3 regions of the Sporomusa intestinalis genome follow, and region 1 is predicted to be linked to each of the others. Evidence: riboswitches for the same ligand, from Rfam matches in the RefSeq annotation. Region 1 holds a riboswitch; each other region holds the start of a gene.
What was found. Region 1 has a riboswitch for cobalamin ahead of ACZ481_RS07625 (ABC transporter substrate-binding protein). Riboswitches for the same ligand answer to the same signal wherever they lie in the genome.
Positions count from the first base shown of each region.

Region 2: it holds a riboswitch for cobalamin, as region 1 does, so the genes downstream of both, ACZ481_RS08305 (TonB-dependent receptor plug domain-containing protein) here and ACZ481_RS07625 (ABC transporter substrate-binding protein) in region 1, are expected to answer to the same signal.
Region 3: it holds a riboswitch for cobalamin, as region 1 does, so the genes downstream of both, ACZ481_RS04110 (hypothetical protein) here and ACZ481_RS07625 (ABC transporter substrate-binding protein) in region 1, are expected to answer to the same signal.

Region 1 is NZ_AP042390.1:1,686,361-1,698,371, forward strand. Features, by position in the region: rRNA gene ACZ481_RS07600 (16S ribosomal RNA) at 1-1,519, shown strand, start outside; rRNA gene rrf (5S ribosomal RNA) at 1,799-1,915, shown strand; rRNA gene ACZ481_RS07610 (23S ribosomal RNA) at 2,219-5,225, shown strand; tRNA gene ACZ481_RS07615 (tRNA-Gln) at 5,522-5,597, shown strand; tRNA gene ACZ481_RS07620 (tRNA-Lys) at 5,654-5,729, shown strand; cobalamin riboswitch at 5,934-6,119, shown strand; gene ACZ481_RS07625 (ABC transporter substrate-binding protein) at 6,552-7,514, shown strand; gene ACZ481_RS07630 (TonB-dependent receptor plug domain-containing protein) at 7,540-9,669, shown strand; gene bchH (magnesium chelatase subunit H) at 9,787-12,011, shown strand, end outside.
Region 2 is NZ_AP042390.1:1,839,326-1,849,163, reverse strand. Features, by position in the region: gene ACZ481_RS08335 (sulfite exporter TauE/SafE family protein) at 1-842, opposite strand, end outside; gene ACZ481_RS08330 (hypothetical protein) at 1,052-1,501, shown strand; gene ACZ481_RS08325 (DUF47 domain-containing protein) at 1,595-2,230, opposite strand; gene ACZ481_RS08320 (DUF438 domain-containing protein) at 2,639-3,865, opposite strand; gene ACZ481_RS08315 (DUF1858 domain-containing protein) at 4,015-4,227, shown strand; gene ACZ481_RS08310 (outer membrane beta-barrel protein) at 4,684-5,346, shown strand; gene ACZ481_RS08305 (TonB-dependent receptor plug domain-containing protein) at 5,557-7,524, opposite strand; cobalamin riboswitch at 7,787-7,970, opposite strand; gene rsgA (ribosome small subunit-dependent GTPase A) at 8,518-9,597, opposite strand.
Region 3 is NZ_AP042390.1:885,752-894,521, reverse strand. Features, by position in the region: cobalamin riboswitch at 1-141, opposite strand, end outside; gene ACZ481_RS04120 (flavin reductase family protein) at 461-997, shown strand; gene ACZ481_RS04115 (OmpH/Skp family outer membrane protein) at 1,066-1,518, opposite strand; gene ACZ481_RS04110 (hypothetical protein) at 1,544-1,756, opposite strand; cobalamin riboswitch at 1,987-2,219, opposite strand; gene ACZ481_RS04105 (response regulator transcription factor) at 2,213-2,611, opposite strand; gene meaB (methylmalonyl Co-A mutase-associated GTPase MeaB) at 3,189-4,325, opposite strand; gene scpA (methylmalonyl-CoA mutase) at 4,322-6,508, opposite strand; gene ACZ481_RS04090 (methylmalonyl-CoA mutase family protein) at 6,505-8,670, opposite strand; gene ACZ481_RS04085 (hypothetical protein) at 8,692-8,770, opposite strand, start outside.

The DNA.
Region 1 (12,011 bases):
CGGCGTGCCTAACACATGCAAGTCGAACGGAGTAGTTAGCAATAGCTACTTAGTGGCGAACGGGTGAGTAACGCGTAGACAACCTGCCTCTCAACTGGGGACAACACCGCGAAAGTGGTGCTAATACCGAATGTGGTATCTTGGTTGCATGACTGAGATAAGAAAGGTGGCCTCTCAAAGAAGCTACCGTTGAGAGATGGGTCTGCGTCTGATTAGCTGGTTGGTGAGGTAACGGCTCACCAAGGCGACGATCAGTAGCCGGTCTGAGAGGATGAACGGCCACACTGGGACTGAGACACGGCCCAGACTCCTACGGGAGGCAGCAGTGGGGAATCTTCCGCAATGGACGAAAGTCTGACGGAGCAACGCCGCGTGAGTGAAGAAGGCCTTCGGGTCGTAAAGCTCTGTCGTTTGGGACGAACGTATCCTATGTAAATAATATGGGGTAATGACGGTACCAAAGGAGGAAGCCACGGCTAACTACGTGCCAGCAGCCGCGGTAATACGTAGGTGGCAAGCGTTGTCCGGAATTATTGGGCGTAAAGGGCGTGTAGGTGGCCTGGTAAGTCGTGTGTCTAAGTGCGAAGCTCAACTTCGTATGGGCGCAGGAAACTGCCAGGCTTGAGTGCAGGAGAGGAAAGTGGAATTCCCAGTGTAGCGGTGAAATGCGTAGAGATTGGGAGGAACACCAGTGGCGAAGGCGACTTTCTGGACTGTGTCTGACACTGAGGCGCGAAAGCCAGGGGAGCGAACGGGATTAGATACCCCGGTAGTCCTGGCCGTAAACGATGGGTACTAGGTGTAGAGGGTATCGACCCCTTCTGTGCCGGAGTTAACGCAATAAGTACCCCGCCTGGGGAGTACGGCCGCAAGGTTGAAACTCAAAGGAATTGACGGGGGCCCGCACAAGCGGTGGAGTATGTGGTTTAATTCGACGCAACGCGAAGAACCTTACCAGGGCTTGACATTGAGCGAAAGGTCTAGAGATAGATCCCTTACCTTCGGGTAACGCGAAAACAGGTGGTGCATGGCTGTCGTCAGCTCGTGTCGTGAGATGTTGGGTTAAGTCCCGCAACGAGCGCAACCCTTATCCTTTGTTGCCAGCGCGTAAAGGCGGGAACTCAAGGGAGACTGCCGCAGAGAATGCGGAGGAAGGCGGGGATGACGTCAAGTCATCATGCCCCTAATGTCCTGGGCTACACACGTACTACAATGGGCTTAAACAAAGCGAAGCAAACCTGCGAAGGCAAGCAAAACGCAGAAACAAGCTCTCAGTTCGGATCGGAGGCTGCAACTCGCCTCCGTGAAGTCGGAATCGCTAGTAATCGCAGGTCAGCATACTGCGGTGAATACGTTCCCGGGCCTTGTACACACCGCCCGTCACACCACGAAAGTCAGTCACACCCGAAGCCGGTGGGGTAACCAGAAAAGGAACTAGCCGTCGAAGGTGGGGCCGATGATTGGGGTGAAGTCGTAACAAGGTAGCCGTATCGGAAGGTGCGGCTGGATCACCTCCTTTCTAGGGATAAGCAGAGAACCAGGTTTTTAGGAGCGAAAGCGACGCGGAAACCTGAGTGAATCGCTTAGTTCTGAGCGCAAGCGAAGAACATCATTAAGCGAGCTCTATTCCAGGTCGGTACATTTGGCAGATGCAGGAAATACTAGACGCACCATATGCGGTGGCTGTAGTAAATCCATTTACATTGTTTGGTTTTGAGGGAATGCTTTTGTTAGCAAAAGTTACTTGTTGAAACATACAGGCAACGATGATAACCTAGATATTCCTGAAAACAAGATATCCAGTGACGATAGCTGTGGGGTTCCACCTGTTCCCATACCGAACACAGAAGTTAAGCCCACAAACGCCGAAGGTACTTGGCTGGAAACGGCCCGGGAGATTAGGAAGTTGCTGGTTTTGATGAACACAGTTGTGTTCATCAGTTTAACATGTTCTTTGAAAACTGCACAGAAGAAAGCAAAGTAAAAGTACCTCTCATATGCAAATATGTGAAGTAACTTAACGAAGCGCAATTAGGATTTATTTTAACAAAACTTAAAACTGAGCGCAAGCTAAGTTTAAGTTGAGGCGGAGACTGGCTAGAAGGTGCCATATGCTAGGCGCCCCGGAAACCCGAGCCGTGCCGCGTACTCGCGTACGCAAACAATCGGGTTGAGGAGCAACAACGCAGATGGCGGCTTATAGACAGTCGGAGCTAGAAGTCAAGTTAGTAAGGGCATACGGTGGATGCCTAGGCGCCAAGAGCCGAAGAAGGACGCGGTAAGCTGCGAAAAGTCATGGAGAGCCGCAAGCAGGCCCTGATCCATGAATATCCGAATGGGGGAACCCAGTGGTGGTCATGCACCATTACCCGGCGTAAGTCGGGAGGTAAGCCGGGGAACTGAAACATCTAAGTACCCGGAGGAAAAGTAATCAAACGAGATTCCCCAAGTAGCGGCGAGCGAACGGGGAAGAGCCCAAACCGGTTGAGAGGTGAGAGGCGGGAAGTTGGAAGTGAGATTTAAATGAGAGAATTTGCAGAGCAAATTCCAACAAGAACTCACCTCTAGCATCTAACTTCTCACATCTCAATCGGGGTTGAGGACCGGCGGAAGTTTCGTCAGGCCTAGCCGAACTACCTGGAAAGGTAGGCCGCAGAAGGTAACAGCCCTGTAAGCGAAAGGCAGAGCGAAATGGCCGGAATCCAGAGTACCACGGGACACGAGGAACCCTGTGGGAAGCAGGGGGGACCACCCTCCAAGGCAAAATACTCGAGGCGACCGATAGCGCATAGTACCGTGAGGGAAAGGTGAAAAGCACCCCGGGAGGGGAGTGAAAAAGAACCTGAAACCGTATGCCTACAAGCAGTCGAAGGCCCGTAGGAGGCTGACGGCGTGCCTATTGAAGAATGAACCGGCGAGTTACAATATCCAGCAAGGTTAAGTGGAAGACACGGAGCCGAAGCGAAAGCGAGTCTAAAAAGGGCGAAAGTTGGATAGTGTAGACCCGAAACCGCAGTGATCTATCCATGGCCAGGTTGAAGCGCAGGTAAAAATGCGTGGAGGACCGAACCCGTGAGCGTTGAAAAGCTTTGGGATGAGTTGTGGATAGGGGTGAAATGCCAATCGAACGCGGAGATAGCTGGTTCTCCCCGAAATAGCTTTAGGGCTAGCCTCAGGAAGTAAGTACAGGCGGTAGAGCACTGATAGGGCTAGGGGCCTAATGGGTTACTGAACCTTGTCAAACTACGAATGCCTGTAGTGGAATCCTGGGAGTCAGACTACGAGTGATAAGACCCGTGGTCAAGAGGGAAACAGCCCAGACCATCAGCTAAGGTCCCCAATGCCGTACTAAGTGGCAAAGGATGTGGAGATACAAAAACAACCAGGATGTTGGCTTAGAAGCAGCCACCATTAAAAGAGTGCGTAATAGCTCACTGGTCGAGTGTCGCTGCGCCGAAGATGTCCGGGGCTAAAGTACGGAACCGAAGCTATGGCATGTCGAAGGACATGGGTAGGGGAGCGTTCTATACCCAGAGAAGGTATACCGTAAGGAGTGCTGGAGAGTATAGAAGTGAGAATGCCGGTATGAGTAGCGAAAAGACAAGTGAGAATCTTGTCCACCGAAAGCCTAAGGATTTCTGAGGAAGGATCGTCCGCTCAGAGTCAGTCGGGCCCTAAGCCGAGGCAAAAAGCGTAGGCGATGGACAACTGGTAAATATTCCAGTACCACCTAGGATCGTTTGAGCGAAGGAGTGACACAGGAGGGCAGGCAAGCGCGAGGATGGAAAATCGCGTCTAAGCTTGTAGGGTGCATCACAGGCAAATCCGTGATGCTGGAACCTGAGGAGTGATGGGTAGCTGTTAGAGATAATGGCGAAATTGCTGATCCCAGACTGTCAAGAAAAGCTTCTAGTGAGAGACTAGGTGCCCGTACCGTAAACCGACACAGGTAGGCGGGGAGAGAATCCTAAGGTGCGCGGGAGAACCCTCGTTAAGGAACTCGGCAAAATGTCCCCGTAACTTCGGGAAAAGGGGAGCTTGTAAACCGTGTAGACCAGAAGCGGTCGAAGCGGGAATGAGTTGCAAAAAAGAGGCCCAAGCGACTGTTTACCACAAACACAGGTGCCTGCTAAAGCGAAAGCTGACGTATAGGTGCTGACACCTGCCCGGTGCCGGAAGGTTAAGAGGAGAGCTTAGCGCAAGCGAAGGTTTGAATTGAAGCCCCGGTAAACGGCGGCCGTAACTATAACGGTCCTAAGGTAGCGAAATTCCTTGTCGGGTAAGTTCCGACCCGCACGAAAGGTGTAACGACTTGGGCACTGTCTCAACGAGGGACCCGGTGAAATTGAAATACCTGTGAAGATGCAGGTTACCCGCGACTGGACAGAAAGACCCCATGGAGCTTTACTGCAACCTGACATTGAGTTTTGGTAAATGATGTACAGGATAGGTGGGAGACTAGGAAGATAGGACGCAAGTCTTGTTGGAGTCAATGTTGGGATACCACCCTTTATTTACTGGAGTTCTAACTCAAGGAGTAACGAAACTGAGGACAGTGTCAGGCGGGCAGTTTGACTGGGGCGGTCGCCTCCGAAAGAGTAACGGAGGCGCCCAAAGGTTCCCTCAGCGCGGATGGAAATCGCGCGAAGAGTGTAAAGGCAGAAGGGAGCTTGACTGCAAGACAGACAAGTCGAGCAGGGACGAAAGTCGGGCTTAGTGATCCGGTGGTACCGAGTGGAAGGGCCATCGCTCAACGGATAAAAGCTACCCTGGGGATAACAGGCTAATCTCTCCCAAGAGTCCATATCGACGGGGAGGTTTGGCACCTCGATGTCGGCTCATCACATCCTGGGGCTGAAGTAGGTCCCAAGGGTTGGGCTGTTCGCCCATTAAAGTGGTACGTGAGCTGGGTTCAGAACGTCGTGAGACAGTTCGGTCCCTATCCATCGCGGGCGTAAGAGACTTGAAGGGAACTGCTCCTAGTACGAGAGGACCGGAGTGGACGGACCGCTGGTGTACCAGTTATCCCGCCAGGGGTAGAGCTGGGTAGCTACGTCCGGAAAGGATAAACGCTGAAAGCATCTAAGCGTGAAACCAGCCTTAAGATGAGGTCTGTCATTCGTAAGAAGTAAGGCCCCTTGGAGAAGACAAGGTTGATAGGCCAGGAGTGGAAGTGGAGTGATCCATGGAGCGGACTGGTACTAATAGGCCGAGGACTTGACTTTAAGCAGCGAACCAACTTGCCGCGAGCGAGAGCGAAACGGGAAGTTGTGTGAGTCGCTTAGTTAGAGCGGAGCGATAACATCCTTATGGAATGTTGTAACTCCGAACTGGCAACCAGTATCATTGATAATCCTAATTGTAGTGGGAACGAGAGTAATAAGGAAGTTCCGCGCTCCGCTTGGAACTAAGCGATTCACGCAGGTTCCAGCGTCGCTAACGCTCCTAATAACCTGGTTCTCTGCTTATCTTCTGTGAAGTTTTTAGGGAACATACTCTTACGAGATGTTCACCTATTAACAGGGGCGTCGCCAAGTCGGTAAGGCAACGGACTTTGACTCCGTCATGCGTTGGTTCGAGTCCAGCCGCCCCTGCCATCCAACTCTACCGTAATATTGTAGAGTGGCAGATATTGTATATCGTATTATCAATTGACCTACTAGCTCAGTCGGTAGAGCACCTGACTTTTAATCAGGGTGTCCCGCGTTCGAGTCGCGGGTGGGTCACCAGAATTCAAGCCTCTCCGGGCATAGTTTCCGGGAGGCTTTCTTTTTGCAACCTTGAATGCCTGAAATCGATTGTAAAAACCAGGATATTCCACATTTTTGCGCCTACTTCTGGGCCCCGGAGGAGCACTGGAAAAATGGATTGACTCAGCTGTAACAATATGCTACCATAAACATGATTTAAGTAAACCAACACTGCCTTCGACAATTACATGTATGGAAACAGGTGCCCTTTAAGGGGGCTTAATAGGGAAGACCGGTGCAATGCCGGCGCGGTCCCGCCACTGTAATGAGGAGTGACCCTGCATAAATACCACTGGGACGAGAGTTCTGGGAAGGTGCGGGCGAACGATGATTCAAAGCCAGGAGAACTGCCTGTTTGACAGTCACCGTAGTGCCGTTATTCTATGCGGCATTTACCCACGCGCGATGGGGAGGGGATTATGAAAGCATTTCGGCTATCTAACCTTCCTGGCATTTTTGCCGGGAATTTTTATTTAGTGGAATATCGCTGTAAAATTGACCTTTCCGGCAGGGAGAGGTCAATTTTTTTGTTGCCCCCATTCCTCATTTTGGCTGCTATGTATAACACTGCTGATGGCAGCGGGCTCCGGTCGTTTTCATTGTTCTTGTATTCTGGCAGCGCCTTGTCGCCATACGGGCGGACAGGCTGTGTTATGGATAAATAAAAGCAAAGGAGTGACAATTTGAAAAGACAGATTGACGTGGTTTTTTCCGCAACCGGGCCGCCGCGGGGCAGGATGTTTGGCGTTGACGGGAAGTTCGCCGTATCGTGATGGGCGCGGCTAAAGGAGCGAGGGGTATATGAGGAGCCAACCAGAGAAATATAGGCGCTATGCGGTTTTTTTGCTATTGTTATTGTTACTTGTGAATATCACCGGCTGCGGGCCGAAAGCGGCGGCGCCGGCGTCTGCCGTCTACCTGACCGTGACGGACGATGCCGGACGGGTTGTCACTTTACCTAAGCGGCCGCAGCGGATCGTGCCGTTGGCCGCGAGTGCTCTTGACCTGCTCTATGCGGTCGGCGGCGAGGCTGTGGGCAAGCCCAGCTCCAAGACCGGCGATACGCCGCCAATGGCGCAAGCCCTGCCGGAGGTGGGGCATATCTCGAATATTAACGCCGAGCAGCTGCTGGGGTTGCAACCCGATCTCGTTATCGGCTTTCACGGCATGCACGAAAAGCTGATTCCGATTCTGGAAAGCAGTAATATCCCGGTTATTATTGTAAAAATGAAAACAGAACAGGACGTGGCAGACAAGATCAAACTGTTCGGTGAACTGGCCGGTACACAGCAGCAGGCCGCAAAGGTAGCGGACGCCATGCAGTCACGCATCAACGCGATTGCCAGCCGTGTGCCGCCGACGGCGAAGTCGGTCGCGATTCTGCATGCTACGGCCAGCAGTGTGACTGTGCAGCTTGACAACAGCATCGCCGGCGATATTGCCCGCATCCTGCGGCTGAAGAATATTGCCGCCAGTGTTGACGGCAGCCTGGAAGCGGCGCCGTACAGCATGGAAAAGCTGGTGGAGGGAGATCCCGATATTGTTTTGATTACCTACATGGGCTCTATGGCTGATATCGAAAAGCGGCTGCGGGACGATGTCAAAGCCAATCCTGCCTGGAATGGTCTGCGGGCTGTGAAAAATGAGCAGGTCTTTTTCCTGCCAATGGAATTATTTTTATTAAATCCGGGCATTCGCTTTGACGAGGCTGTAACCTATATGGCCAAGGTCGTCTATCCGGAGGTATTTGGTGCAAATAAATAATGGGTAAATCAAGGGGGATTTTGGCATGAAAAAAGGCTCCATGATCAGAAAACAAACCACGGCGGCAGTCCTGGCCGCCTGTTGGACGCTCAGCCCGCTGGCGACAGCGGCTGAGCAAGCTGAGAAAACCGAGTTTAACCTGCCGGAAACCATTGTTACGGCAACTCGTACGGAACAGACGGTTAAGGAGACTCCGTCCACCGTTCAGGTTATCACCAGGGACCAGATCGAGGCGATGCAAAGTCAGACCCTGGCCGACGTATTGCAGCAGGCCACCGGCATTGTCATGTTCAATGACTTCCAGAGCCGCGCCAATGTAAGCATCCGCGGCTCGGAATCGCGCCATGTATTGATCATGGTCGACGGGCGGCGGTTGAGCGGCGAGCTTTCTTATAATTCCGCGAACGCCTATGATATCAGCCGCATCCGTATGGACAACGTGGAGCGGATCGAGATTGTCCGCGGTTCGGCCGGCGCTGTGTACGGCAGCGACGCCATGGGTGGCGTCATTAATATTATCACCAAAAAGCCCGCGCAGAACGAAGGCCGGTTGTCCTACGAATACGGTTTTTGGGACGGCCGGGAAAAAGCCAATCAGAATATGCAGTTTTATTATCAGGGCGTCAATGAGGACGGCAACTTTACCTGGAACCTCAGCGTCGGCCAGCATAAGCCGCAGCCCTTTACGGCTATGGCGAGGGGAACGACAACGACCATGAGCGGCATGCCTCCCAAACCGGTAGTGACGCCATACAGCCTGCCGTATACCGTGAATTATTACGGCGAGGAAACGCCGCTGGCGCTGAGCGGAACCTGGCAACTGGATAATGGCAGTCATGTGCGGCTGGATTACAGCAAATTGTGGGAAAAAACATATAAAAACACTGTATCAACAATGGGCAGTGTTAAAACCGAGTTAGTCAAGAACGATAATACCAGAACCGACTGGTCCCTGGAGTACGGCGGCGCCGACCCCGGCGGGGAATGGCTGATCAGAGCCTATCAGTCCGCCTATGACAAGGATTATAGCGGCTATGACAATGGCGCCCTTAAACGGTTTGATTTGGTTGACCGGAAGATAACCACCCTGGAAGGACGCAATTCCTGGCAGGCAGATGCCCGAAACCGGATTAGTGCCGGCTGGGAATGGCGTAAAGACCAGTCGGAAGGGACCCGGATTGATAAACCGGGGAGTGCCGGCAAACCGGTTAATTATGGTTCTCTAACCGGTATTTCTGATAAAGCGTCTTTGGAATATCGTGCTTTATACATACAGGATGAATATAAAGCAGACGATAAATTGCTGTTCATTTCCTCACTGCGTTACGATTGGAGTGATAAATTCAGTTCAGAAGTTACACCGCGGCTTGGCATCACCTATAAGGCGCAGGATGATTTGCGGATTAAAGCGGTTGTCGGCAAAGGCTATAAAACACCGACCGTTAATGAACTCTATCATAACTGGGAAATGTTCCAGGGCGGGGGCCCGACCTTTGGTCAATATTTCACCGGCGCGCCTGATATCCAGCCGGAAAGTTCCACCGATTATGAACTTTCGCTGGAAAAGGACTGGGACAAGTCTGCGGCCCGGATCAGCGTATTTCGCAGCAATGTCAAGGATTTGATCGACAGTTATTTTACCGGTACATACATGAATAGGGATGACGGTTCGACAACAACGACTAAGCCGAGCGGCATGGTAGGGGCGGATTGGAATCAGATCATGTCTTATACCAATATCGATAAAGCGACTATCCAGGGCTTTGAGACAGAACTGTCCCGCCAATTGTCAGACTCCGTCAAAGTCCGGGCCGGCTATGTCTATCTCGACGCCAAGGATAAAGAAACCAATGCCCGCCTTGCCCAGCGCGCCCGTCATCAGCTTACGCTCGGCGTCAGCTACATGCCGCCGCAGTCGACCTGGAACATGAATCTCAATGTGGTGACACTGAAGGATTATCTAACCAACGAAGGCAGTGCTATTAGCAGCCCCCTTACCAATCAATCGTACAGCGTTGTTAATCTCATGGTGCAGAACCATATCAGCAGCGACAAGATGCTATATCTGGGCATAGACAACCTCACCGACCATACCGACTACGTCCACGGCAATCCCGGCCGCGTCTACCGCACCGGCGTGCAGTACAAGTTCTAAATTAAGTAAACAGGCGGAACAGGAACGGACAGATGGCATTATGCCTGGCGGGTAGCCGGAGCCGTTTCTTTCCGTCCCCTTTGAAATATTATTTTCTCTGACAGAAAGGGTGTCAACATGAAACTGGTTGTTTTGTCCGTAGCCAATAGCGGCCTGGCCGACCTGGCCTACGCCTGGCGGGAACTGTCGGCTGACGCCCCCGGCCAGCTTCGGTTGCAGCTATTTTATGCGGCCAAGCCGCTGGACCGGCAAGGGGCCGAACAGATCCAACAGGCGGTTGCGGCGGCTGATTTTTTGCTGCTGGACCTGATGGGAGCCGCCCGCGAGTATGAAGAGCTTGTGCTGCGGGCGGCCTCCGCCTGCCGTGGCCAGATTGCGCCACTGGGCGGCGATAATGACGACATCCGCGCTTTGCTGCGGCTGGGCGGCTTTACCGGCAGGGATATGGGTTCGGGGAAAAGCGAGGGTTCGATTTCCCCCGATTCGCTGCAGAAGATGATGTCGATGGCGGAAAAGCTGGGAACGCTGCTGCCGGTCGGCAAGCTGAAGGATATGAAAAACTATGTGCAACTGGTGAAATACTGGAAGAACGCCAGCGAGGAAAACTGCCGCAGCCTGCTTTGCCTGATCGGCCGCGACTATGGCGGCCTTTCCCTGCCGAAACCGCGCGCGCCGATGGACATGGCGGATACGGGCATCCTCGATCCCGCCATGTCCTGTTGCTATGCCGGCGTGGCCGAGTACCGGCGCGCCGCCGGCTTTGACGCTGCCAAGCCGACAGTTGCCGTTCTGTTCTACGGCCACAGCTACCCGGTCAGGACCAGAGGCTGTGTCGCCGCTTTTATTGATAAGCTGAAACCGTTTGCCAATGTGCTGCCGGTCGCGTTTGCCCGCGCTACCAGCCGCGACCTTGCCAGGCTCCGGGAACTGCTGGCAGTGGAAAGCGGCGGCCTTGACCTGATTGTCAGCTTTCTCTCCTTCCGTCTCGGCGCCGGGCCGATGGGCGGTGATGCCGAGACGGCGGTCCGCCTGCTGCGGGAACTGGATGTACCGGTTTTGCACCCGTTCTTTATGACCCGGCGGCAGATCAGCGAGTGGCAGGCCTCGCCGCAGGGCATTAATCCGGCGGAATTTCTCGTGCAGATTATGCTGCCTGAACTGGACGGCTGTATCGAGACCGTGCCGGTCGGCGGCCTGGACGCGACCGCTTTCGACGATGAACTGGCGCTTGAAATTCAGGAACTGCGGCTGATCGAAGAGCGCGCCGATAAAGCCGTCCGCCGCATCGAGCGATGGCTGAACCTCCGGCGTAAGCCAAACGCGGCAAAAAAGATTGCCGTTATTTGCTATAATTATCCTCCCGGCGAAGACAACGTCTTTGGTGGCGCTTTTTTAGACACCCTGGCATCGCTGGCGGCTATTTTGGCCAAACTGGCCGACGCCGGCTATACGCTGGAGGCGGTTAATGCAGAAAAATTGCGCGAGATATTTATGGACGGCAAATTGGTGAATTCCGGCCGCTGGGCCGGCGACACGCGGCAAATCCCCTTTATTCGCTACAGCGGCGAAACCTACCGGCGGCGTTTGGCGCAGCCGCCGTGGCTGGACGCACTGCGGCGGCTGTGGGGCGAGGCCCCGGGCGAGATCATGAGTGAAGAGCAGAATTTACTTATCCCCGGTGCCGTCTTCGGCAATGTCTTTGTCGGTTTACAGCCGTCACGCGGCATCCATGAACAGCCGGACAAGTTTTACCACGATCAGTCGCTGCCGCCGCATCATCAATACATCGCTTTTTATCAGTGGCTGCGCCATGAATTTCAGGCGGACGCGATTATTCATGTCGGCACCCATGGTACGCTGGAATTCCTGCCAGGCAAGGAATGCGGCCTGTCGGGCGACTGCCTGCCGGATTATCTGGTGGGCGACATGCCGCATATTTATTTGTATTATGCCGGCAATCCGGCGGAGGCGATGATTGCCAAACGGCGGTCCCACGCCCTGCTGGTCAGTTATCAGGCGCCTGCTTTTTGCGAAAGTGAACTGTACGGCAAACTGGCTGAACTGGATAATCTGCTGCAGGCGCGGGCAGAGGCCGCCCGTATCGATCCCCAGCGCCTGCCTGCTTTAGCGGCGCGCATCGGCGCCATGGCCGCCAGTCTCAACCTGCCTGCCGATGAAGATGAGCTGGAACAGGAATTGTACCGGCTGCGGCGTTCGCTGATTCCGCATGGCCTGCATATCTTCGGCCAAGGGTATAATGCGGCGGAAGCCGCCGCCTATATGCGGTTTATCCTGCGCTACGGACGGGCGGAGGCTCCCGCTTTGCAGCGGATTGTGGCCGA
Region 2 (9,838 bases), 150 kb from region 1:
AGCCCGGAAAAATAGCTACGGGTATCACAGGCGTTGATGCGCCGGGACAGCCTTATGCCGGTACGGGCTCCCAGCATTGAACCAAGCAGCATAAACATAACCAGCAGGAAATCGACATTGCCTGCCTGTATATAACGCACAGCACCGTAGCCGCTTGCTGCCAGGACCTGGAGAGTACTTGTGCCGACGGCAGTTTTGGTCGGCATTCCCAGACAATAGACTAATAAGGGGAAACTGACAAACCCGCCGCCAATACCAAGCAGGCCCGTAAACAGCCCTACCAGCAGGCTGAGCAGCACCGGCATCCAAATACTTAAACGCAGTATCTGGGACTGCTCAAATGCCACTACCGGCGGCCATTGGCAGCTCGCAATCCGGTTCCCCAGCCTGGTCTCCGGTTCATCAGTGCCCCGCTGCCGGCTGGCGCAGGCCTCCCGGTACATAAATACAGCGGTGGGAAGCAACAGCGTAAGAAACCCCAGACTGACTATTACATCTGTCAGGGGAACAGGACGTCCGCCAAGCTCAACCATTTGCTGGGCAGAAAAAAACTGCAGCAGCCGGACACCGCCTTCAGCTCCGACCAGACTGGCTGCCGCCGTGATGGCTCCCATTTTGGTATCCAGCATCTTATGCTGCCAGTGTTGGTAGGCAGAAAACAGCGCTGTGCAAAAAATCTGCAGCAAGCTGCTGCCAATAGCCACAGGATAGGACACATGAAATATTACTTTCAAAGACGGGGTTAATAAAAAGCCGCCGCCAATGCCAAACAAGCCTGTGATGACGCCGATAAGATAGCCAAGCAAAATCAGGCCCGGCCAGCCTGTATGCATATGCTCCATCAGAAAAGGGATACGGGACACCCCCTTACGGTTCTGAGACAGCGGCAATCGACTAGTGCCGCTACCGGTCCCTGCCCAAAGTAGAACCGGCGAAAAATACGGAAGGTTCCTGACCCGAGTTTCATCACCAGTCAACTTTGATTTTTATCGCAAGTATTTCTGGCTTCGCTTCTGCGAACAATAACACAAAGGTAAAAGGAGGAAGTATTTTGAATAATGATAAACCACTGCTCGCCGCCATAATCGGCGCATTGTCAACTTTGCTCGCTGAAATCGTTTCCCGCATCATGCTGTATTGGGGTGTTGGCCGGTATAGCATTTATCAGCTTGATAGCATGATATTAACTATGAACAGGCCAAATTTCCTGCTGGGCCTCTATGTAAATTTCGTAATCGGCGGACTGATCGGGATTCTGTTTTATTATACAATTAAGGCCATAGGACAAACAAATTTAATTGTAAAAGGAATTTTTTTGGGGCTGCTGGCCTCAGCGCTGGCCGAAATGCTGTTTTCGGCAGTAATTGAAGGTAAATTTATCGAACTAAGACCACTCGGCGACTACTACCTCCATGTGGCCGGCTCAGCATTTTTTGGGCTGGGTCTGGGATTTTTCTTTCAGCGGTATTTGTTTAACAGCTCTACAGCTGCCAATAGCTAGCCGCGGCCTGCGCGCCTATCCCCGGCAGTTATATCTCCCCCCGTCTACTGTCAACAAAACAGAAGGAAATAACCGGGATTGCCAGTTGCCGGCTCAGGCATATTTCAGGACGATACCTTGAATCAGCTTGCTTGCTGTCTCGCAGAGATCAAGGGTATCTTCCAGATGTAATAAAATTTCTTTCCACTTTATCAGTTCAATCGGATCTTGGACCTGACCAAACAGTCTCACCATTTCCTGCCGGTAGATTTTGTCGCCCTGCTCTTCCATGCCGGCAATCCGCCTGCATCTTGCTTCAATTTTGTCGCGCTGCTGCTTCAGTTTGGGCAGTTGCCCCATCACCTTATCCAGCTGCCGGCCGGCCTTGGCAATTAAAACCGCCAGTTCCATGGCACCGGCCGGCGCCGGGCCGACGTTGTACAAGGCCAGACATTCCACCGTTTCCTTGATCTGGTCAACGATGTCATCCAGCTTTTGCGCCAGGGTGTAAATGTCCTCGCGATCAAAGGGAGTGATAAATGCTTTTTCCAGTAATGCCACAATACGGCCGGTCACTTTATCGGCCTGCTCTTCCACTGCATCCATGCGGCTCATCATGTCCGCAACAGCCAGCGGGTTATCCAGGGCCTCATACAGGATAGCTGTGGCATTTTTTATTTCCTTTGTATTTTCCCGCAGGTGCCGGCAATACTTTTCTTCTTTGGACTTGAGCTTAAAAGGTAGTCCCATTTACACTTTCCCCCTTATCGTCTAGACAGGCCGGCATCTCAGTTGCGAACCGGCTGATTGCAAGATGGTTCCGCTGTTTGTGCTGTTCGCTTTGTAAATGTCGATATCCTGCAGGCTGACGCAACATTCGGCGCCAAAGGGCGCATTCCATCGTTTTCAGCAAATAATGGAATGCGCCCTTGCTCTGATAACAGCCAATCACACGCACAAACTATTTATCCTTTAGTAAAATGTAGTCAGACCATTAGTGTCTTGGCCATGTTATATTTTAGTTTTAGGGCGAGACAAAATGGCCAAGAGCAAGGAAGCGCCGACGACTCATACTGGAAGGGGTCTGCTAGGAGGGGCTGACGCCGCCATTGGCCATTTTGGCCGTCATCAAACTAAAAAGATAATGTGGTCAAGACACTAGTCCATAATCCGCTTCTCGCCCGTAAGCTGCCGGAGCGGCTGGATATCCTGCGTGGCCTCAAGGACGCCCAGAAATTCGCCCTCGCCATCCCGGACGGCAAAATATTGAATATAGACAAATTTTTCTCCCATTTTTATCCAAAAGGCTTCCTGGTCCTTCTTACCGCTTTTTAAATCGGCGGCAATTTGCTCAACAATGTGGACGCTGGCTGGTGGATGGCAGTTCTCCACCTTGCGGCCGATAATGGTTTTTGTCCGGTGAAAGATTCTTTCTTTAGAAGCGGAAAAAAACTTCACTATTCCGTCCTTGTCCACAAAAGTAACATCAACAGGCAGATGGCTGAAGATATGCTCGATTTCCTTGGGGGTCAGCACGCCGGTGGCGAACTTTATGTATTTGCCGGCATTGCGGGAAGTCAGGGCGGCCGGAACCTCCGCCTGGCTTTGCCCAGCCGGCTGCCAGCTGATCTGCGGTTCAATCAGACAATAGCCAATTTGATCGCTGTCTTCCTGAATCGCCAGCCAGTCATTATCGCTCAGTGTTTCCAGCAGCATCGGGAATAAAATTTTATTTTCCTTAAAAATCATTTCCTGCACTTGCTCGATCGCGTTTTCGATTTTGGCACTCAGCTGTGCCTGATCTGCAGGCCGGTAGTGCAAGGCGAGGCGTTTGGCTTCTTTTAGCTGGGCCCTGATTTCATCGTCTACCCCCCACATAACTTTCGGGGGAGCGGTTATGCCGTAGTTTTCCAGGAAAGGAAAAATCAAGTTCTCCTTGCGGCTGTAATGCTTGTCCACATCCCACAGCAGGTTCAGTTTTTCCGCCAGACGGGAAACCTGGGCGGCAGAGTCCCCGGGAGGGGCGGCCTTGAATTCTTCCAGCAGGGGACGGATCTCTTCTTCAATCAACTTCTCCAGCGCCTGATTCTCATCCCGGTAAATATCCAGCGGGTGGCCCGGGGGAACTGCCTCATCCGGCTTGCCGCTGAGGGCTTCTTTGAATACTGCGGCGTGCACATCGCACAGGTTTTGAATTTCGCTAACTTCAATACCTTCATCAATCAGGCTTTGCTCAATCAGCGAAAGTTCCGCCGGCACCATATCCGCAGCTATGGCATCGAAACGGGGCTTAACTTCTGCCACCGATTTTCCCCGGTGTAAATCCAGCAGAATTTCCTTAATGACCTGCTTACGATATTCACGGTTGTTGATTAACTCACTCATCGAATACCTCCCCCGCTATGTTTATTTTGATGTCTGGCTGGAAAAAATATTCATTATCAATTACAATAGAAACAGCTAGGCTCGGACTGGCAGCGTTCCCTCCCCAGACCGGTTAGGCCTATATAAAATGAAAAGGACGTGACCCGGCGATGATTACCGCAGAGGATAAAATTGCCGACGTGCTGAAGCAATATCCGGGTCTGAAAGAGCAGTTGCTTAAGCGTTCGCCCAAATTTTCCAATTTGAATAATCCGCTAGTGTTCCGCACTGTGGCCCAATTTGCCAGAATTAAGGATGTGGCGAAAAATACAGGCGAGGACCTGACGGAATTTCTGGAGTTTTTAAATAAGCATAAGGATTAAATCAACCTGTGCGGGCTTTTTAAAGGCTCGTTCTTTTTGTATGCTACAGCAAACTTGTCGCAGTTATATTATATTTTATAATTCTGCTCTGGCCGTTTTTTTCCTTTTCGCCGCGATATGGTATGGAAAATTCAGTTAAGTTCACACCGCTCGCAATTAATGTTTGTTTTATAGAATACAAGGGCCGCCTCAAGGCAAAAAAATAACCGGCACAATAGCCGGGGGTATTAGACTTTCTTTAAGCGGCGTATATCGGTGTCAGGTCCCGCAGCTTTCTGAGAAAAATTGCCCTTAGCCGGGGAATAATACTTTTTATCAGGCGGCAAACGCCTTCCTTATTTACTTATCTTTGCTCAGAATAGTTTGAATTTTATTTATCTATTCCTTGTTCACGCCCCCCCGTACGTATATAATTAGAATATCAACTGGCTAAAACTTACAAAGGAGCTGTTTACCGTGAAAAAAATATTATTAGTCATCGCGATGTCAATGCTACTGTCATGTGCTGTCGCGTCCGCATCCCCTTATACCGATTTTGAAAGAGGCACCTCGTCCGCCGAAATCGGCATAATTCGCTCTGAGCTAAAAACATCCGATGGCGGTGGTTCAATTGACTGGGACAAAAAGACCAACTTGGATTTTGGCGTCACAACAGGTCTCAGTGACAAATTTGCCCTGCAGTATAAATACCAAAACTTAGATTCCAGTAGCACCTATTTGTACGGTTATACCGGCAAAGTGGACGGCAAAGTGCATGAACTCAATCTGCTATATAAATTAGATCCCCATGCTTACGCCTTTCTAGGCATACAACGGTTAAGCGGCGATTTAACTATATCGGGATCAGGGTCTGCCGACATTGATTCTACGACGGTTGCGCAAATTGGCGTTACGGGAGTTACCAAACTGTCGGACAAGCTTAACGGCTGGGGGACCATTGCGTTAGGCGATGACAATTATTCTTACGAGTTAGGTCTTGGGTATGGTCTCGCGGCAAACACAGACCTGAATTTGTTCTATCGTTATAAAAAATTCGACAACCTTGAGTTTAAAAACTCCGGTTATGAATTCGATGCCAAAAGCAAAGGCTTGGGCGTTAGCGTTACCTATAAATTCTGAGTTTAATATGCCAGTTGATAAAAGGAGGGGGAACCCCTCCTTTTTTCTACGCAGACAATGGGGGACGTCCAGACTGGCGAAAATAGCCTGACGTCCCCCATTGTCATACTGTTCATCACAAAGCCTTCCCGCCAAATTGCCGGAAGCTTGAATTTCTTATGGTGCACCCGACCGGAAGCGAACGTGTGCGGTCTTTTTTATTGCTTTAAATTAATACCTATGTTTATAACTTAATAAGTAGTTACAGGGGGTTGCATAATAATTAGTGCCTGTATGGCTTACAATATCATTTCTATCCAACAGATTATCTATAGCTAGGGAAACTTCGTTATCTTTGTCCATGCTGTAGGTGGAGCTTAGGCTGGTCAGAAAATATGGCTTTATTTTCATAGAAGGCGCAGCCGAGGGCGTGCCGACACGTTCTGTTAAATAGGTCCCGTTTAAGCTTGTACTCCATTTATCTTTTTGATAACTTACTCCGCCAGTCAACTGCCAGCGTCCATATTTTCTGTCCCAATACTCTTTGGCAGCAAGGTTATGACCTTCGGCTTTTACTTTAGGATTTCCATAATTAATTCCCCAGCTATACGACCACCCGTTTTCCCCGCTTATATCACAGGTTAACTCAACACCGGTGTTTTTAAAAGTTTCATTCTTATATTTTGATATACCAGTTGACGGCTCCCATGTTGCACTAATATTATCTTTAATATCAATATGATATACCGCAGCCTTCCAGCGATGACTGTCATCAGCTTTTTTCCAGCCAACTTCATAATTGGTGCCGGTTTGGGGCTTTAATTCCGGCGCCGGCAAAAGATTATAGGTGCTGCCGTACATTTGGTTAAAGGTAGGTAAAATGAACGACTGGCCAATACTGGCATATACCCTGTCCTTTTCACCTAATTTATGAATAAATTGTCCAGATGCGCTAAAATTACTATAATCTGCATCCTTGTCAGCACCGGCAGTCCAGGTTTCACGGGCACTTAAAATAAACGAATTTACAGCATTCAGCTTTTGTTCCCATTGTCCATACACACCAAAAACTTTTCTTTCCTGTTGCATATAGGTAGTCGCATTAGCTTGCTTAAAATATTCATTTTTATAATTAAAGCCAAAAACAGTATTGGTCCTATCATTTATCTGCCAATGCTTCTGGGCATCAAGCCCGTAAGTCCTGTCCTTTTGATCAGTCGCATCAAGCGATGGGCTCAGGACTCCTTTACTGGAATAATTGGTAAACCCTCTTGTAATAGGCTCGTTTTGATTATAATACAAACTGGCCTGCCAATTTTCCTCACTATATTTAAGCTGCGCTATATGGTACTTGTTGGTATAGGTTTTATCATTTTGCAAATCGCCGGCCTGAGCAGCATTGCTGTTTTTCCAATTGTCGCCAAACCATGTTTGATAGCCGTTTTCATTATCCATGTAATTATATAAAAACGCGAAATTATCAGCGAAATTATATTCTAAAAACACACTGTTTTTATCAGAACCCTTAAAGGTGCTGTCCCTATCCCCGGCAGCATCTTTATTGGTTTGAATCTTATCCAGTTTGCCCCATTTGTCTTTACTATAGCCAACATTTAATTTACCTAAATTAAATGTTGCATTATAATTGCGCTGTCCGAAATTACCAATACCTGCCGACACGGTATTTTCAAATTGCTTTTTCATAATAATATTTACAACGCCGCCCATGGCTTCGCTGCCATATAAAACAGCGCCGCCACCTTTTACTATTTCCACCCGTTCCACATTCTCGACCGGAATAGAATCCAAATAATATTTACCAGACATATTAATCGGGATTCCATTTATTAATACCAAGGTGCCATTGCTTACTCCGCGGATAGTAATTGAATTTGACATAGTGGAATAGGGATTCCCGTTAGGGCCATATGTAGTATAAGCAAGGCCGGCGACTTTTTGCAAAGCCATGTGTATATTCTCAGCACCAGTATTTTTTAAATCTTGATTCGTCAAAATGGTAGTGGATGCAGGAACATCAACATCTGCTTTCTCATAACGGGTAGCCGTTACTACTATCGAATCAAGTGTAAAATCCTCTACTGTTTCAGCAGCAAAAACGGCTGTGCCGCCCCCACAACATAAACCGGCAACAATGGCCGTCAGCAGCATACGGCTTTTCAGAACTGTTTTCTTTTTCATCAGCATTCTTCCTTTCAAGATAAAAAAATATCTAGTGACTATAACCGAATAAATTAAGGCCATTTGATGCCAGAAGAAAGGAGAAGTAAAAATGGGAAACTCCCGGTTATGGCAGCCGGGGGAGGGATTCTACAGCATTGATCCAAATAAAAACTCCTGGTCTAGGACCAGGAGTAAATGGACAAGCTGCGCAGACTCACGTAGGAACATTCCCAAGCAAGCAAACGCCAAATGCAATCTCCACCCATCACTCGTAGGTAAAACGGCGATCATCAGACAGGCAGTGCTCCTGGCTCTGGCTCATAGCTCTCCCGCACCTTCCCAAGACTCTTGTCCCAGTGGCATATCTTCGGGTTTGCTCCCCATTACAGTGGCGGGACCGCGTCGGTATTGCACCGGACTTCCCTATTAAGCCCTAAACGGGCACCTGACTTAGCGATATGTAATTCATATTAAGGTAAACCACTTAACTCATTATCCACCTCATCCTATTATTTGGGGCAAAATATGACAAGTATAGTTGCCTTTTGGAATCTATCTGTCAACATGCACCACTTACTCTGGTTTATAAGCGTAAACTATATACCGGTCATACAGTCAAGTCTTTTTTTCCAAGGCCAGAATCCGGTTGCTTGGTACGGATATCTATTGGCATACTACTAATAGCCTTTAATACACGCATATTCTCATTGACGTTCAGCATGACGCTAGTTCCTCTGCTCCTCGCTCCGTTAATCCTTTATCTTGCTGCTATAAATCAATTATAGTAGTTAGATTATTACAATGCACCCTACAAGGTAATTCGGAAACAAAAAAACGACACGGCAAAATCACCGTGTCGCTCTCACCTTAGCCCATTATGCTCCTCCTAAATTGTAGTTTTAGGATGGAGCAAGGCTATCTCACAGCATGTTTGTTATGCGATAAGCCTTTGCTCCGCATAACACCGACTCCAAATAATATAGGATGATAAGCCAATTTCCTTTCTTGATTTTACCTCTCCCGATTTTTACCTTTTGCAAACCTGCGGGCCTTCTTCATACCACCTACACTGCTAAACATTTCATTCAGCTTCGTAGTTTCAATTTGCTTGAAATTAAGCCCCTCGTATTTTGCCTCTTTCTTTAGTTTTTGATAGCTTAACAGCCTTTCGCCGGAAAGAGTACCGTGGCCAATCGCTTTTTGCACCGCACAACCCGGTTCGCTGGCGTGCGTACAATCATGGAATTTACACATAAACGCCAGTTCGTCAATATCGGCAAAGGTTTTAGACAGATTAGCACTTTCCAGGCCAAGCGCTCTCATTCCCGGCGTGTCAATGACTATGCCGCCATTTTTCAGCAGAATAAGCTCGCGCCTTGTGGTCGTGTGCTTCCCTTTATCGTCATTTCTAAGTCCTTTGGTATCCAGCTTATCTTCTCCAATTAAGCGATTGATAAGAGTAGACTTGCCAACGCCTGATGAACCGATAAACGCGATTGTTTGGCCTTCTTTAATATACCGCATTATCTGGAAATAGCCGTCCTCACGCATGGCCGTGGTAACAAGCACAGCGGCGCCAACGGCGACAGTATCCACTTCATGGAGTTTTTGTTCCACATCGTCAGATAAATCCGATTTAGTCAAAACGATAACGGGAACTGCTCCACTATCCCAGGCGATGGACAGATAGCGCTCCAACCTACGCAGATTAAAGTCGTTATTCAGCGACATACATATGAAAACCGTGTCGATATTACTCGCCACAACCTGCTCGTCGTTTGCTGTTCCTGCCGCCTTTCTGATAAAGACGCTTTTTCTTGAAAGCACATGATGAATAATGGCATTCCCGTTTGCGCTTACCTCCCGGTCAAGCATGACAAAATCGCCTACCGCCGGAAAATCAGATAGCGTTTTCGCCCCAAAACGAAATTTACCGGACACCGCGGCCATCATTTCACCGTTTTCGCACATTACCTTATATAAATCTTTCGATTGCGAAAAAACACGCCCAACATAAAGACCATTAAATAAAGTAGATTCAGCCGCAAACCTATCGGTGAACCCTAATTTTTTCATATCTATTTTATGCAATTTTTTATCCTCCTGAAAGTTATAGTTATAACTTATGGGAGGTTTTTGTATCGTCTAATTTACACAAACCTCCCGGCTTGCTACAATCTCCGCTATACCATATTTAAACATAAACCTGTATCTCCTTAACATTAATTTTTATGCTTCATCAGCATTTTACCACAAAAACGCTGGCAAGAAAAGCGTTTGCGGATATTGTCCAAAGCATAAAAAAGCCTTCTCAATAAAACTGAGAAGGCTT
Region 3 (8,770 bases), 800 kb from region 1:
TTGCTTGCTTAAACCTTCCCAGGATCTTTATCCCAGTGGCATATCTTAAGCTTGCTCCCCGTTACAGTGGCGGGACCGCGCCGGCATCGCACCGGACTTCCCTATTAAGCCCTGAAGGGCACCCAACTCAAACAATATTCAATTTCACTGTTATGGTACATATTATACAGGACATCTTTTCCTTTGTCAATATTTACTGCCCTTGTTTTCTAAAGATTATAATAATCAATAGCCGACCCCCCGCTTCCTGCTGCTACAGCGGCTTCAGCGGTCCCGCCACCCTGCACTGCAGTATTAACAACAAATTCATAAAATATTCAATTCAAAAAAGCAAAATGTACGCCCTTCCTGCTTTTTATAGTACCCTTTTAGTTAGTATCTTACCAAAAAGTACGTACTTTCTGCTGCTTGCAGGTTAGTGTATCATAGAGACAACGAATTTTTAAAGGAGGATATTACTGTGAAAAAAGAAATTGAAGTATTTGATTATGCTAATGAGATTATGAAAGCGGTCAAAACAGGCGTTTTGCTGACCACAAAGGCCGATGACAAAGTGAACTCTATGACTATTGGTTGGGGTACTCTCGGCATTGAATGGTCAAAACCGATTTTTACAGTTTTCGTTAGAGAAAACCGTTTTACCAAACATCAACTTGAACAAAATCCGGAATTCACAATAAATATACCCTATGGTGCTTTTGATAAAAAAATATTGGGGGTTTGCGGGACAAAATCCGGTCGTGAACTGGATAAAATCAAAGAGCTTAACCTGACGCTGGAAAAACCTAATCATATTTCGGTTCCTGCTGTCAAAGAGCTTCCTTTAACGCTTGAGTGCCGGGTTATATACAAGCAAAAACAAGATGAGCGTGAAATTACCGCAGAAAACAGGAAAACATTTTACCCACAGGATGTTGACAGCTTATTTCACGGTGCAAACAAGGATTTTCATATCGCTTATTACGGAGAGATTGTTAGTGCGTATATTATCGAGTAGTATAAGCTTGCAGTGCCGGCCTTGCCCGGCCTGCCCTAATGAATCCTTGGGCGAACACCTATACCCTGTCATTTAGTTTTGGTTAATTTTTCCAGAACATTGCTGGTAATGTCCTTACCGCCATAAATGGTGGCATTTTTTTGCACCACCACCGTAATCCCTTCGGCAGCTGCGACTTCCCTGATAGCCGCATCAATTTTAGTTGTGATGGCGGTTAGCAATTCCTGCCGCTTTTGCTCCAACCGCTGCCGCAGCTGCAGCTCCAGTTCCTGTTTGCCGGCATCGCTGAGACCGGCCGCTTTGCTGTCATATTCCTGTTTGGCCTGCTCATGCTCAGCCTGCAGCCTGTTATCGGCCTCAGGCTTATCCGGATGCTGATTGAGTAAAATACTGTAATCCACTACACCGACCGGCGAGACAGCCGGCTTTTTTTTGCGCGCGGCCTCGCCGGGCTGCGCCAGCCCCAGGAGGCCGGTCAAAAACACAACTAAAGTTAACAGAATCAGCGCTTTTGTTTTCATCGACAATAGAATTACCTTCCTTCTATTAGTATTGTACTGCTTTGTTGCTTGTCATTTTACATTTGGTGGCAAACTCCACATAGCCTTCCAGGGCCTCAATGACCGACTGTTCCCGAGAATGGCTCCCCTCAGCGGGAAGGCTGTCCAGCGTCTCAGTAATGATCAGCCTAATTTGTTCGGAATGGTAGCCGCAGGCCAATAGCATCTGGGTCAGCTTTTCGATTTGTTGGTTTTTCATAAATAAAACAACTCCTAACCGCAAGTAGTAAATTCAGGCGCCCATCCTTATGTGAGGTAGATTTGAGGGATATAAATCTTGGGCTGAAAAACGCTGTTATGCAGCGTGCCCTATAATAGTTAAGGATAATAACAATAAAAAAATCCCTTACGGGAGTATTTTACAGAATGCCGCCGGCATGTCCACTCTGGTGGCTGCAAAAATCTCCTCCCTGTCACTCGCAGGTAAAAATGGCGATTGTCGGACAGGCAGTTCTTCTGACTTGCGGATCATGGCTTCCCGCGCCCGTCGCTAACGCTTTACCGGCCGGCACGCCGCAGGCGAAGCCGGTACCAGCCTCATGCAGAGGCGGTGCAGGTCAGCTATGAGAGGTTGCTCCCCGTTTACAGTGGCGGGACCGTGCCGGTGTTACACCGGACTTCCCTATTAAGCCCCGAAAGGCACCTATCCCGTTATTTACTTTTTATCCAGCACCATATTCTGAGGCAGCCCTAAAGTACCGTAATCAAGGGGAAAATTTTTACTGATCAGTTCCGTCCGGGAACATGCCCCGGTTTTGGCCAGCAGGTTGCGTACATGGGATTTTACAGTTTCAAAACCAATACCAAGCATTTTGCTGATCTCCTTATTGGTCTTGCCGGTAGCAATGGCATGCAGAATATCCTTCTCCCGCCGCGTAAAAATAACCCTGACGTTATCATTGTCGTTAGCAATCCGGTAGTCAAAAACAACCATAATATACGCCTGTTCATCGGAATAAATTGAACAACAGCTAAAATTAATAACAACACTTTGATAATGTAAGATACCACTGTAATTAAGCAGCCTTGTTTTTTTTGTTCTTACCATGGCCATAAAACACCGGCAGATACTTTTAAACTGTTTGCTTAATTCAGAGCTGATATTTGCGAACACCTTCTTTGCCTTTGGATTTGCATAAATTTTTTCCAGCCTGCCATTAAAAACACAAATACCCTGATTAGCCTGTTGAAAAACCTCCCAGTATTTTGACATTTTTAACCCTCAGTTTTCATCGTTAGATTTGCCAACAATTCTGCGCATTGATGAAGGCATTTATTTAGTTTTTATTAAAATATCTATTTCCAGGATATCTCAGGATAAGCATGGCGTAAATGCCTCAGATGAGGTATTTTTGGATAATATTGCAAAAAAAGTGACAATATTCTATCTTAATTCACAATACTCCTTGCATAAGGAAAAGCAGGCCTGTTCTATGCTCTTCCGGGCACACCGGCGGTGCTTACTTACCTGGCTGGACTATGCCAAACCTGTTTACTGTACAACAAAGGCTCCCCGCCGGAGGAGAGCCTTTGTTGGATATAATCATAAAACATAGGGGTTGGCTGGCCACTCATGTTAGTTGAGCAATTAAATAAAGCGGACTGGGCAATGTTCTTTTCCATATGTACTTTTATTGGCCGCCTTCATAGACAGCCAGCAATTCTGTTACAGCCTTAGTTGCCATCAATTCACCGCCGGCTACGCCCTGCTCAATGCGGGGCAGCTGCGCCTGCACCGCAGGATGCTCATAAAACCGGCGGTACAGGTGCTCCTCGACCATGGTGCGCAGCCAGGCCAGGGCCTGTTGCTGCCGCCGGATGTCAAAGGCCCCGCTGGACCGGGTGTGTTTGATAAACTGCTCCACATTGCCCCAGAGTTCAGGTATGCCGTCCCCGTACAAGGCTGAGCAGGTTAGGGCCTGCGTTACCCAGCCCTCGGTAGCCGGGCGCAGGTAGTGCAGAATCTGTTCATACTCGCCCCGGACAGTCAGCGCCCTGACCCGGTTATCGCCATCGGCTTTATTGACCACAATAAAGTCAGCCAGCTCCATAACGCCTTTTTTCATCCCCTGCAGCTCATCGCCGGCCCCGGTCAGCACCAGCAGCAGGAAACAATCGACCATCGACCGTACTGTTACCTCACTTTGCCCCACACCAACCGTCTCTACCAGGATAATATCATAGCCGGCCGCTTCGCACAGGATCATCGTTTCCCGGCTTTTCCGGGCTACCCCTCCCAGCGTGCCGCTGGAAGGGGAGGGCCGGATAAAAGCATTAGGTTGGCGGTTCAACTGCTCCATTCTGGTTTTATCACCCAGGATACTGCCTTTTGTTACCGTGCTGCTGGGGTCTACCGCCAATACTGCGACTTTATGCCCCTGCTGGCAGAGACGGCAGCCCAGCCCTTCAATGAAGGTACTCTTGCCGGCCCCTGGTACACCGGTAATGCCGACCCGGATGGCATTACCGGCATAAGGCAGCAGGGACTGCAGCAGCTGCTGGGCCAATTCCCCGTGACGGGGCAGGTTGCTTTCCACCAGGGTAATGGCCCTGGCCAGTATGCCCCGGTTCCCCTGTCTGATTCCCTCGTAATAATCGTCCACAGTCAGCCGCGGCGGCAAACCGGCCGGCGGGGGGAGCGGCGCCGGCTGCGCCCCCGGCAAACCGTCGTGTTTGGTTGCCACCCCATCCATAACCCGGCTGGCGAACCCGGGCTCCTTGCCGCCGGCCGCCCACTCGGGCAGCCGGCTCTGGGGCTTATCGCTCACTGTGCTGTCCGGGAGCGGGTCAGGAGAATATCCAGAATCCGCTGCGCCGCTATCGGAATGACGGTGCCGGGACCAAAGATGGCGGCAGCACCATGGGTGCGGAGAAATTCATAATCCTGGGCCGGGATGACACCGCCAGCTACCACTAATATGTCCTCCCGTCCCCGCGCTTGCAGTTCTTCGATCAGCTGTGGCAGCAGGGTTTTATGGCCGGCCGCCAGTGAACTCATGCCGACAACATGCACATCATTGTCCACCGCCTGCTGGGCTGTTTCCGCCGGTGTCTGGAACAGGGGACCGATATCCACATCAAAGCCCATATCGGCAAAGGCGGTAGATACAACTTTAGCCCCCCGGTCGTGACCGTCCTGCCCCATCTTGGCGATCAGAATCCGCGGACGCCGTCCTTCCAGTCCGGCAAATTCATCAGTCAGGGCCCGGACACGCTCAATCTCCTGCTCGTCATTAAACTCACTGCTGTACACGCCGGAAATAGAACGGATAATCGCCTTATGCCTGCCAACCACCTGCTCGACCGCCGCCGATATTTCCCCCAGGCTGGCACGGGCACGGGCGGCCTTAACAGCCAAATCCAGCACATTGCCTTCACCTGTCGCCATCGCTTTGGTAATGGCAGCCAGGGCCGACTGCACCGCCGCCTCGTTGCGATTGGCCCGCAACTGTTCCAGCCGGCGTAGCTGGGCTTCCCGGACAACCGTATTGTCCACCTCCAGGATTTCCAGCGGATCTTCCTTATCCAGCCGGAACCGGTTAACACCGACAATCGTTTCCTTACCGGAATCAATTTGGGCCTGCCGTCTTGCCGCCGCTTCCTCGATCCGCATTTTCGGCAAACCGGTATCAATGGCCTTAGCCATCCCGCCCAGCGCCTCCACCTCCTGGATATGGGCCCAGGCCTTGTGGATCAGGGCCTGGGTCAGGGCCTCTACGTAATAGGAGCCGCCCCAGGGATCAATTACTTTGCAGATATAGGTCTCGTCCTGAAGATATAACTGAGTGTTGCGGGCAATGCGGGCCGAAAAGTCTGTCGGCAGCGCAATGGCTTCATCCAGGGCATTGGTATGCAGCGACTGGGTGTGTCCCAGGGAAGCGGCCAAGGCTTCAATGCACGTTCTGGCTACATTATTGAAGGGATCCTGTTCCGTCAGGCTCCAGCCCGAGGTTTGAGAGTGAGTGCGAAGGGCCATGGATTTAGGGTTTTTCGGATTAAACTGCTTAATCAGTTTGGCCCAGAGCAGGCGCCCGGCCCGCATCTTGGCGACTTCCATGAAATAGTTTTTGCCGATCGCCCAGAAGAAGGCAAAGCGTGGGGCAAAAGCATCAATATCCAAACCGGCTTTCAAGCCGGTTTTTACATATTCCAGCCCGTCAGCCAGGGTATAACCAAGTTCGATATCGGCAGTTGCCCCCGCCTCCTGCATGTGATAGCCGGAGATGCTGATACTGTTGAACTTCGGCATATGCTGCGAGGTGTAGGCAAAGATATCGCCAATAATCCGGATGGAGGGCTCCGGTGGGTAAATATACGTGTTGCGGACCATAAACTCTTTGAGAATATCATTCTGAATCGTGCCGGTGAGAACCTCCGGCTTGACGCCCTGCTCCTCGGCCGCCACGATGTAGAAAGCCATAACCGGCAGGACCGCACCGTTCATGGTCATGGATACCGACATTTTATCCAGGGGAATGCCGTCAAACAGGATCTTCATATCCAAAATAGAATCGACAGCCACCCCGGCTTTGCCCACATCGCCGACAACACGGGGATGATCGGAATCATAACCCCGGTGGGTGGCCAGGTCAAAGGCAATGGACAGTCCTTTTTGCCCCATGGCCAGGTTGCGTTTATAAAAGGCATTACTTTCCTCGGCGGTGGAGAAGCCGGCATATTGACGAACAGTCCAGGGCTGAGTAACATACATGTTCGGGTAAGGTCCGCGCAAAAACGGCGGAATACCGGATAAATAACGCAGATGTTCAATCCCGGCCATATCTTTTTCTGTATAAAGGGGCTGAATATCAATCTGCTCCATGGTGCGATGCACCAGTTCTGCTACTGTTTTGCCTGTTTCCTGCTCTATCTTTTGCCGCCATTCATCATAAGCGGACGGCTGGAATTGGTTTGTAAACGCCATTGTGGCAAAGTCTGGTTTTGCGGTCATGGAATCATCCCCTTCCTTTTCTGCAGCCGTATCAGGCTGGCATGACAATCAGCCCGGACATGGATAAACTCGTCAACGCCAGCCTCTTTATAAACCGGCTGCAATTCCTCCGGCGGCAAACCGGCCAGAATAACCCAGCATTCCGGCAAAGCCAGTTTTAACTGCCTGGCCAGTTGCGGCACAAGCTCAGGGTAAACGGCGTCAGTCGAGCAAATAACGACAGCATCGGCCTGAGCCTTGCCAGCTGCGGCCACTGCAGTTTCCGGGGTGTCAAAGCCCTCATTGCCAATCAGGGTAAAGCCGCCGACTTCAAAGAAACCGCGGCTAAAATCGGCCCTGGGTTTATGCTGGGGAATGGGTCCCATATTAGCCAAAAAGATTTTCAGGTTTTCCCAGCCCTGACTTACATACTGCTCAGTCGTCAGCCGTACTGTTTCATAAAGCTGCGCTGCCCGGTGCAGGCGCAAAGGCATAACTGTCAGTGCCGCTGCAGCGGGGCTCCGCAGGGCAGCCAGCATTTCACCCAGCGAGCAGCCGGCGTTGACTGCGTCTACAGCATCGGCCACGGTTTTTTCTGTTACATTATTTCTCTGTTCAGCCAGGTGCTCCAGGCACCGCATACGCCGCCCGATATCGGCAGCCGCGCGGAATTCCTGCAGCTCGCTGATCCGGAGCGACCGGATGGCTTCCGGATTGGTCACCGGTTTTTCCAAAGGTTTTTCTGTCAGGTTGGCATATACATTGGTGCCAACAATAGCATCCCGCCGTTTAGACAGATTGGACGCCCGCTTTTGCGCGGTGGCTGCCGCCTGATCCTGGGGAAATCCAGCCTTCACGGCCTGCAGCATACCCCCAAAAGCTTCTGTTCTGCGGAACAGGTCCCAGGCTTTTTGCGCCAGTTCCCCGGTTAAGGCTTCTACATACCAGGACCCGCCGGCCGGATCAACAGGCTGTAATAAGGAGCATTCCTGCTGCAGCATAAGCTGGGTATTGCGGGCAATCCGGCGGGAAAATTCGTCGCTGGGCCTGATAACCTCATCAAATGGCCCGACATATAAACTGTCAAGCCCGCCAGCCACCCCGGCGAAAGCTTCGGTAGTTGTCCGCAGCATGTTAACATAAGGATCATATATTGTCTTGGTGAAGCGCGATGTCCGGCCGTGAATATTAGCCGCGCAATCTGCCTCTTTACCGCCAAAGGCCTGGGCAACCTGATTCCACAATACACGGGCCGCCCTGATTTTTGCCAGCTCCATAAACATATTGGCGCCAAGCGAAAAGGAAAACCGTAAATGCCGGGAGATTACAGAAAAATTCAGTCCGCGCTCCTGCAGTTTATTGACATACTCTACGGCTGTCGCTAAAACAAAAGCCAGTTCCTGTACGGCATTGCCGCCGGCATCATGGTACGGACTGGCATCAGCCAGTATGGTTTTGAGCTGTGGAGCCTGGCTGTCGGCCCAGAAGGTCACCGCCGCCATTTCGTCGTACAGCGCTTCCAGGTCAACGGACAAATACCCCTGTTGTACCAATACCCCTAAGGGATCAGCGGTAATGGCCCCTGTCAGCTCTTTCAGTTCAACCCCCTGGGCCTGGGCCGCACCGGCCACTAAGGCAATAACCGGCAACTGGCTGACACCGCACTGCATGATGACCGGCCATTGTTTAAGAGCAACCCCGTCCAGTGCCTGCAGCAAGTCGGCAAGGCTGGCCAGAGAAAAACCCTGATCGCCGATTTTGCCGGCAGCAGTGCAATCGGGGTCCTCGCCGGCGAGAGTGGCCTTATCCAGCTGTAAATAAATCGCCTGCAGCCCTCTGGTTAACTCATTTTTCAATACCGCATTTACTTCCCTGCCCAGAGGCTGGTCACAAATCTGGGCAATCAGCCAGGGGGCTGTCAGGTAGCCGCCGGCCCGGGTTCCCCGGACAAACGGCTGGCTGCCGGGAGGGCTGGGCAATTCGGAATCCGGCAGATTGTCCGGAGTATAAATGGGTTGTAAGGCAATGTCTTCATAAGTCTGCGTAACTAATCTGCTTTCAAACTTGGCGCCTTTAAGCGCCTTTTCTGCCTCTGTCCGCCACTGCTCAAATGTGGGTGCGGGAAATTCACCGAACAGTCTGCCGGCGGCAGCAGGCTCTGTTTTTATTTCTTTTTCTTTCATTTACAGATGTCCCCCTTGTGCTTATCCCTGACTTATAATCCTGATACGGAATCCGGTAAACGCATTGCGCAACTGGAGCATAAAATTACGCTCCAGCAGC